DNA from 4 places in the Azospirillum sp. Marseille-Q6669 genome. Region 4 is predicted to be linked to each of the others. Evidence: predicted binding sites of a transcription regulator. Region 4 holds the regulator's gene; each other region holds the start of a gene.
What was found. The regulator LexA, encoded in region 4, represses DNA repair genes until DNA is damaged. The targets are predictions, from matches to a motif close to ATGTTCTANTTTGGTTC.
Positions count from the first base shown of each region.

Region 1: recA (recombinase RecA) is a predicted target of LexA. The motif match lies at 1,095-1,111, and genes of this name have one in related genera.
Region 2: ACWPXE_RS08470 (PA0069 family radical SAM protein) is a predicted target of LexA. The motif match lies at 798-814, and genes of this name have one in related genera.
Region 3: ACWPXE_RS19700 (S24 family peptidase) is a predicted target of LexA. The motif match lies at 1,304-1,320, and genes of this name have one in related genera.

Region 1 is NZ_CBCOOP010000002.1:1,180,065-1,182,261, forward strand. Features, by position in the region: gene recA (recombinase RecA) at 1-1,018, opposite strand, end outside; gene ACWPXE_RS16865 (class I SAM-dependent methyltransferase) at 1,242-1,745, shown strand; gene ACWPXE_RS16870 (PAS domain S-box protein) at 1,773-2,197, opposite strand, start outside.
Region 2 is NZ_CBCOOP010000001.1:1,917,632-1,919,828, reverse strand. Features, by position in the region: gene ACWPXE_RS08470 (PA0069 family radical SAM protein) at 1-771, opposite strand, end outside; gene tyrS (tyrosine--tRNA ligase) at 1,049-2,197, shown strand, end outside.
Region 3 is NZ_CBCOOP010000003.1:500,402-502,598, reverse strand. Features, by position in the region: gene ACWPXE_RS19715 (hypothetical protein) at 1-195, opposite strand, end outside; gene ACWPXE_RS19710 (hypothetical protein) at 399-794, opposite strand; gene ACWPXE_RS19705 (hypothetical protein) at 836-1,201, opposite strand; gene ACWPXE_RS19700 (S24 family peptidase) at 1,398-2,030, shown strand; gene ACWPXE_RS19695 (hypothetical protein) at 2,105-2,197, shown strand, end outside.
Region 4 is NZ_CBCOOP010000002.1:383,536-385,732, reverse strand. Features, by position in the region: gene ACWPXE_RS13035 (molybdopterin molybdotransferase MoeA) at 1-728, shown strand, start outside; gene lexA (transcriptional repressor LexA) at 885-1,583, shown strand; gene ACWPXE_RS13025 (ComEC/Rec2 family competence protein) at 1,609-2,197, opposite strand, start outside.

The DNA of each region.
Region 1 (2,197 bases), 800 kb from region 4:
GGCCGGCGTTGCCGCGGATCTTCGCCTCGATGGCGTCGGCCGTGGCCGGGTTGTTGCGCAGGTAGTTCTTGGCGTTCTCGCGGCCCTGGCCGATCCGGGTGCCGTCGTAGCTGAACCACGCGCCCGACTTCTCCACCACGCCGGCCTGGATGCCGAGGTCGAGAAGCTCGCCCACCTTCGACACGCCCTCGCCGTACATGATGTCGAACTCGACCACGCGGAACGGCGGGGCCATCTTGTTCTTCACCACCTTGACGCGGGTCTGGTTGCCCACCACCGTCTCGCGGTCCTTGATCGCGCCGATGCGGCGGATGTCCAGACGGACGGAGGCGTAGAACTTCAGCGCGTTGCCGCCCGTCGTCGTCTCCGGGTTGCCGAACATCACGCCGATCTTCAGGCGGATCTGGTTGATGAAGATCACCAGGCAGTTCGACTTGGCGATGGAGCCGGTCAGCTTGCGCAGCGCCTGGCTCATCAGGCGGGCGTGCAGGCCGACGTGGCTGTCGCCCATCTCGCCTTCCAGCTCGGCGCGCGGCACCAATGCTGCCACCGAGTCGACCACCAGCACGTCGACGGCGCCGGAGCGCACCAGCGTGTCGGCGATCTCCAGAGCCTGCTCACCGGCGTCGGGCTGGGAGATCAGCAGCTCGTCCACGTTCACGCCCAGCTTGCGGGCATAGGACGGGTCCAGGGCGTGCTCCGCGTCCACAAAGGCGCAGGTGCCGCCGCCCTTCTGGGCCTGGGCGATGGCGTGCAGCGCCAGCGTCGTCTTGCCCGAGCTTTCCGGCCCGTAAATCTCGATGATGCGGCCGCGCGGCAGGCCGCCGATGCCCAGCGCGATGTCGAGGCCGAGAGAGCCGGTGGAAACGACCTCCGTCTCGACCGTGTTCTCGCGGGCGCCGAGCTTCATGATCGAGCCCTTGCCAAAGGCGCGCTCGATCTGCGCCAGAGCGGCATCCAGGGCCTTCTGCTTATCCATGGAATCCTTCTCGACCAAACGAAGCTGTGCGGACGACATGCCCGTCTCCCCTTGTTAGATCACATCCGCGGCCCCAGGGCCAACGATCTCACCAACGGTCATTCGGTGAGAGGGAATGTACCAGCTTTGTTCCTCTTCGCAAAGCCCTAAGTTCCGCGAATGTTCTCATCGTAAGTTAGGAACGATTCGGCGCCGTGCAACGGAATTCCAACTGCGGCGTTCAAGAGGAGATGCTCCGCCAACGCCTCCCGAAGAGCCACGCATGACGACCGTCCACTCCACGCTCGACCGCATGATCGACCGCCTCACCACCCAGCGCGTCGCCCTCGGCTGGGCCGCCGGCTGCGTTGCAGGAACCCCTGGCCTGGTGATGGAGATCGGCCTGGGAAAGGGCCGCACCTACGACCATCTGCGCAGCCTGTTCCCACCACGCGACATCCTGGTCTTCGACATGTGGGCGCGCGTTCCCGCCTCCCTGCGGCCGGACGAGGACCGACTTTTCCTCGGCGATTTCCGGGACACGCTGCCTGCCGCGGCGGAGCGCTTCCGCGGTGCGGTTCGGCTGGCCCACGCCGACATCGGCAGCGCGCAGGAAGACGACGAGGACGGCATCCGCCAGTGGATCGGCGGGCTGGCCGAACCTTTCCTGGCGCCGGGCGCGCTCGTCCTGTCAGACCGCCCGATCGGCACCGGCCGTCACGGGTGGGAGGCTCTCGACGTTCCGGGAACGGAACGCTGGACCTATCACGGCTGGCGCGTCGGATAGACGGCGCCGCGGCCTCCCCGGCCACCGCTATTTGCCGTCCCGGATGACCTCCTTCACCTTGGAAGCCAACTGCTTCAGGGAGAAGGGCTTGGGCAGGAAGTGGGCGACCTCGACCCCGTCGATTTCGCCCAGCCGGTCCTCGGCGTAGCCGGAGATGAAGATCACCCGCATGTCGGGCCGCACCTGCCGGACATGGCGAGCCAGGGTCGGTCCGTCCATCTGCGGCATCACCACGTCGGTGATCAGCAGGTCGATGCGGTTGCCGTCCGTGCCGATCTGCTGCAACGCGGCCTCGCCGTTCTTGGCCTCCAGGACCTGATAACCCTTGTTGCGCAACGCGCGGGCGGAGAAGACGCGCACGGCGTCCTCGTCCTCCACCAGCATGATGGTGCCGGAGCCGGTCAGGTCGCTGCCGCGCCGCTCCCGCGGCTCGCCCTGGTCGGGGCGCGCCT
Region 2 (2,197 bases), on a different contig from region 4:
CGTCGCCCCGGCCTCCGCCGCCGCCGTCAGGATGGCTTCCAGCTCATGGTCGGTGAGCCCCGGGATCATCGGGCTGGCCAGCACCGCCACCGGCACGCCGGCCGCCGTCAGGTCGCGCATGGCGGCGAGGCGCCGTTGCGGCGTGCTGGCCCGTGGTTCCATGCGGCGGGCGAGGTCGCGGTCGAGGGTGGTGACCGACAGCGCGACGTTGACCAGCCCCTTGGCCGCCATCGGCGCGAGGATGTCGAGGTCGCGCAGGACCAGCGCCGACTTGGTGATGATCATCACCGGCTGGTTGAAGTCGCGGCAGACCTCCAGCACGGCGCGGGTGATGCGCTGCTCCCGCTCGATGGGCTGGTAGGGATCGGTGTTGGCGCCGAGCGCCAGCGGCTGGCAACGGTAGGACTTGGCTCGCAGTTCCGCCGCCAGCAACTCCGCCGCCCGCACCTTGCGGAAGATCTTCGTCTCGAAATCCAGCCCCGGCGACAGGCCGAGATAGGCATGGGTGGGGCGGGCGAAGCAATAGATGCAGGCGTGTTCGCACCCCCGATAGGGATTCACCGACCGTTCGAAGATCACGTCGGGCGACGTGTTTTTCGACAGGACCGAACGGGCCGTGTCGTCGAAGACCTGGGTCGGGACGGTCTCCGTCAGCGCTTCGTTCTCGCCCCAGCCGTCGTCGGCCAGCACCCGGGTCTCCCGCTCGTAACGGGAGGTCACGTTGCTGATCGCCCCCCGTCCTTTCAGGGCCTGCCGCGGAATCTCGTCCATGGGAGGAGAATAGCGGCGCGGAAATAGAACGTAAAGCGAACAATCATCCTTCCTTTGGACGCGGGTGGGAACCGATCGCCCTTGACGGCCTGCCCCCGCACGCCTAGCTTCCCGGTCATGACGACGCGCACGCACCACTTCAGCCGCTATTATACGCTGCTCCCATAGGGCGGCGCGTTCAGTCTTGACCATATGAACCATGCCGCCGCTGACCGGCGGCATGTGCTTCGACAGATGATCCCCGGGACGCGGCCCTTCCCTTCCGGAGATCAGCACCATGGCGACCCCCGCCGCTTCCAGCCCCTTCCAGTCCGACTTCCTGCGCGTGCTCGACGAGCGCGGATTCCTGCACCAGGGCAGCGACCTGTCGGGCCTCGACGCCCTGCTGTGCCAGGGGCCGGTGGGCGCCTACATCGGCTTCGACGCCACGGCGGACAGCCTGCATGTCGGGCATCTGGTGTCGATCATGGTGCTGCGCTGGTTCCAGAAGACCGGCAACCGGCCCGTCGTGCTGATCGGCGGCGGGACCACGCGCATCGGCGACCCCAGCTTCCGCGACACCAGCCGCCCCATGCTGGACGACGCGCAGATCGCCGCCAACATGGCTGGCATCGGCCGGGCCTTCGCCCAATACCTGTCCTTCGGCGGCGAAGAGCCGAACGGCGCGGCGATGGTCAACAACGCCGATTGGCTGGACGAGCTGCGCTACATCCCGATGCTGCGCGACATCGGGCGCCATTTCACCGTCAACCGGATGCTGAGCTTCGATTCCGTCAAGCTGCGGCTCGACCGCGAGCAGCCGCTGACCTTCCTGGAGTTCAACTACATGATCCTCCAGGCTTTCGACTTCCTGGAGCTGTCGCGCCGCCACGGATGCCGGCTGCAGATGGGCGGGTCGGACCAGTGGGGCAACATCGTCAACGGGATCGAGCTGGCCCGCCGCGTCGACGGGACGGAGCTGTTCGGCCTGACCACGCCGCTGCTGACCACCGCGTCAGGCGCCAAGATGGGCAAGACGGCGGCGGGGGCGGTGTGGCTGAACGCCGACCGGCGCAGCCCGCACGACTTCTGGCAGTTCTGGCGCAACACGGAGGATGCGGACGTCGGCCGCTTCCTGCGCCTGTTCACCGAGCTGCCGCTGGACGAGATCGCCCGGCTGGAGGCGCTCCAGGGATCGGAGATCAACGAGGCCAAGAAGGTCCTCGCCCATGAGGCGACATCCCTCTGCCATGGCGCAGCGGCCGCCGCCGAGGCCGGGGAGACGGCCCGCCGGGTCTTCGAGGAGGCCGGGGCCGGCGGCGGCCTGCCGACGGTGGAGGCCACCCATGCCGACCTCACCGTCGGCGTCCGACTGGCCGACCTGCTGGCCGCCGCCGGGCTGGCCGAGTCCAAGGGCGCGGCGCGGCGGCTGATCCGCGACGGCGGG
Region 3 (2,197 bases), on a different contig from region 4:
CCGCTGGATCAGCGCTTCTGCGGCCTTCGCCGGGTCCTTCTCCTCCTCCGTCGCCGAAGGCGGGATGACCGGGTCGACGGTGGGCGGCACCGCGGGAGCCGGGACCTCGACCACCGGGGCGGCGGGTGCCGGCACCGGTTCCGGGGCCGTGTTCCACCAGGGCGTCGTGATGGGAACCGGCGCAGGAGCTTCCACCGGCGCCGGGGTCGGCTCGGGGGCAGGCTCGGGAGCGGGGGCGGCGGGGGTTGAGGGACGGGCGCGGGATTCGGGGTGGGGTCCGGGGCGGGGGCGGGCGGCGCCGTCGGCCGCGGCGCCTTGAACAGGTTCGCCATGGGCGGGGTTTCCTTGTTCGTGGTGAGACAGGACGACTGGAGGCGGGGGCGGGACGGCGGCGCCGATCAGGACGCGGCGGGACGCGCCAGCCACCGGTAAAGCTGCCACGGCGTCAGGACCGCGGGCGCGTGCAGCCCCAGCAGGCGCTTGACCGCCTCGACGCAGGTGAAGGGCGCCCAGGGGGCCGGGCGGGTCAGGCCACGCCGCACCGACGCCGGGGCCACCGCCATCCCAATTCCGCGGTACCAGCCCGGCAGGTCGAAGGCCGCGGGCAGGTCGAGGACCGACACGTCGGTGAAGGGCGAAAGGGGATCGACGATCACCCAGTGGCGCCCGTCATGCAGCAGCGCGAAGCAGTGGCGGAATCCCGGCTTCAGCAGGCGCAGCCACCACAGCTCCGCCTCGCCCCGGAAGACCACCCAGGCGCGCGGCGCGTCCGCTCCGGCCCGGCAGGGCCCCACTTGGCAGGGCCCCACTTGGCACGGCTGGGGCATCGGCGCGCTCACTGGACGATGCCCTTCTCGCGCAGCACCGGGCGGAGCCGGTCGAACGCCTCCTGCCAGAGGGTGTGGGCGCGCTGCTCGTGGTACCGCGCCGGGTCCGGCGCCATCAGGCGGCGCCCGTAGTGGACCAGCACGTGCAGATGGTCGCGGATCAGCAGGCGGCGACGGTACAGCCGGTCCACCGCGCACAGCACGTCGCCGGGCTCGCAAGGACGTTGGACCAGCCCCCGCCCGGCGGCGATGCGCGCGCCGGCGGCCTTGGCGTCCTGAGCCTGGACCGACCAGAACCACGCCTCCTCCGCGCTGCCGAATGGTTCCCCGACGGCGTCGGACAGAACCATGAACGTGTTGCGGTGCTGGACCATGCGTGAGGTCTCCCTGAGAATTGCAGCTTTTGGGTTCGCGGGCGCAGCTTCGCTCTCGGGCGGAGCGCCGGATGGGCCGCGGCACGCGCGGCTGGCGAACACATGTTCACGTTATGTACCGATTAAAGTCCTTCGTCAAGGACAATGTGAATAGGTTCCTAGGGACGGGCTGGTTCGTTTATGTGATTATCCTCCCATGCTCAAACATGCGGACATTTGGCGGGCGATCGACCGCCTCGCGGCCCAGCACGGGCTGTCGGCCTCCGGGCTCGCGCGGCGCGCGGGGCTCGACCCGACGACCTTCAACAAGAGCAAGCGGACCACCGGCGACGGCAAGCTCCGCTGGCCCTCGACGGAGAGCGTGTCCAAGGTTCTGGAGGCGACCGGCGCGTCTCTGTCGGAATTCGTCAGCCTCGTCGGCGATGCCGCGGGCGCCGGCTCGCTCCAGCGGGTGCCGGTCATCGGCTATGCGCAGGCGGGCAACGCGGGTTTCTTTGACGACGCCGGCTTTCCTTCCGGCGTCGGCTGGGATGAGCTTCTGTTCCCCAGCATCGGCGACCCGCACGCCTACGCGCTGGAGATCGCGGGGGACAGCATGGACCCCGTCTACCGCGACGGTGACACCATCATCGTCTCGCCCGCCGCGCAAATCCGGCGCAACGACCGCGTCGTCGTCCGCACCAAGGGCGGCGAGGTGATGGCGAAGCAACTCCTTCGCGAAACCGCCACCAAGGTCGAGCTGATCTCCATCAACCGCGCCCACCCGGACCGCAGCATCCCGCGCGCCGAGGTGGCCTGGATGGCCCGCATCGTCTGGGCAAGCCAGTAAGCGTCGGCCCTGCGGCACTCTGTCCTAGGATATTTTTCCTTTACATCGGTTATCAGAAGGCTTACCGTCCGAGGATGACCGGATCCACCGGGGCGCCGTCGCGTCCACTTCCCGCCCCGCTGTCCCTCATTTCACATCGTTTGGATGATCTCGAACGCCGTCACGAC
Region 4 (2,197 bases):
CGGCCAACCTGCCCTGGCTGCGCGTCCACCGCCGCCCACGGATCGCCGTGCTCGCCACCGGGGACGAGATCGCCCTCCCCGGCGATCCGCTGGGACCGAGTCAGATCGTCAGCTCCAACGCGCTCGGCCTGTGCGCGTTGGTCGCCAGCCAGGGCGGGCTCGCCCACAATCTCGGCGTGGCCAAGGACGATCCGGAGCATCTCGCCGTAATGGCCGCCGGGGCGGCCGGCTGCGACCTGCTGGTGACCACGGGCGGCGCCTCGCAAGGCGAGCACGACCATGTGCGCGACGTGCTGGGCGGGCTGTCGCTGGACTTCTACCGGGTCGCCATGAAACCCGGCAAACCGTTGATTTTCGGGACGGCGAACGGCGTTCCGCTGCTCGGCCTGCCGGGCAATCCGGTGTCCACCGGGGTGGCCGCCCTGCTGTTCCTGGTGCCAATCCTTCGCCGTCTCCAAGGGTTGCCCGCCGAGAACGCCACGCTCGCGGCGCGGCTCGGCGCGCCGCTGAAGGCCAACGACGACCGCACCGATTTCCTGCGGGCCACCCTGTCCACCGGAGCGGACGGCGAGCCCGTCGCCACCCCCTTCCCGCGCCAGGACAGCGCGATGATGTCCCGGCTGGCCCAGGCCGACGCCCTGATCGTCCGCGAGCCGCAGGCAACCGCCGCCGCCGTGGGCGACCGCGTGACGGTGATCCCGCTGAGTGGCGGTGTCCTGTCGCTTTAATCCGTTCCGCACGGGAAATCCATTTGGGAGTCCTGTCCGTCGATTTGCGATTGATTTCATCCGTAGGGCTTGACGGGGGTTAAGAACCAAACTAGAACAAGATGGAACGTTTTGCTTTTGTTCCATATCTAGTGCGGAACCGGCCGGGAGGCACAAATGCTCACGCGCAAGCAGCATGAATTGCTGCTTTTCATCAACGAGCGGCTCGGACAGGGCGGTGTGTCCCCTTCCTTCGACGAAATGAAGGACGCTCTCAACCTGAAGTCCAAGTCGGGCATCCACCGCCTCATCACGGGGCTGGAGGAGCGCGGCTTCATCCGCCGCCTGCCCCACCGCGCCCGCGCGCTGGAAGTGCTGCGCCTGCCGGAGGGGCTTGAGACCGCCCGCACCCGGCCGCCGCGCGCCAAGTTCCAGCCCAACGTCATCAAGGGCGACTTCAGCTTCGCGGGACGCGAGGCGAACCCGGCGTCCGAATCCGTGCAGCTTCCGCTCTACGGCCGGATCGCCGCGGGCACGCCCATCGAAGCGTTGCGCGACGGTTCCGCCTTCGTGGACGTTCCCGCCGCCATGCTCGGCATGGGCGACCACTACGCGCTGGAAGTCGCTGGCGATTCCATGGTGGAGGCCGGCATCCTCGACCATGACACGGTGGTCATCCAGCGCTGCGACAGCGCGGACAACGGCTCCATCGTCGTAGCCCTGGTGGACGACGCCGAGGTCACGCTGAAGCGCTTGCGCCGCAAGGGCAACACCGTGGCGCTCGAACCGGCCAACGCCGCCTACGAGACCCGCATCTTCGGTGCCGACAGGGTTCGGGTGCAGGGCCGCCTCGTCGGGCTGGTGCGGAAGTACTGACGGCAGGATGCTCCGGGGCGGCGGTTCAGCGCGCCCCGGTCTTTCCGTCGGGCAGCTTTCCCCCCATCGTCCAAGGGCGGTCGCCGCGCTGCCCCCGGACGGTTTCCACCCGGATGCCCTTGTCCGACAGGGTGAGCGTGTGCGCACCCTCCCGCCGCAGTCCCCAACGGTCGATGACCAGCGGCGCCCGACACCCGCGCGACGGGGTTGCGGTCACCACCGCATCGGCCACAGCGCAATCCTCCGGTAAGGCGTCCGGTTGTCGCAGCAGCGCCACCGTCTTCCCCTGCGCACGGTAGAGGCACCCCAAGGCGTCGCAGCGCAGCCGTCTGTCCAGGCTCACCCCGACAAGCGGCCAGACATCCTGCCCGGCTTTTTCTTCCGGCTTCTCCATGCCGTCGCGCCGCCTCCACGTGTTGGCGACCCGCCCGTCGCTGGCGGTCGACAGGCTGAGGATCCCCTCAGCGCCGCGCACGGCCATCAGCGTTCCGTCCTCCGACACCAGAATGTCGGGCCGCGGCGCTACGGCCGGGGCGACCAGCCCGCCAGCCAAGGCCACCAGCCCCAGCCAGCGCCAGCGTCCCGTCCAGATGGCCAGCCACAGCCCGCCCAGC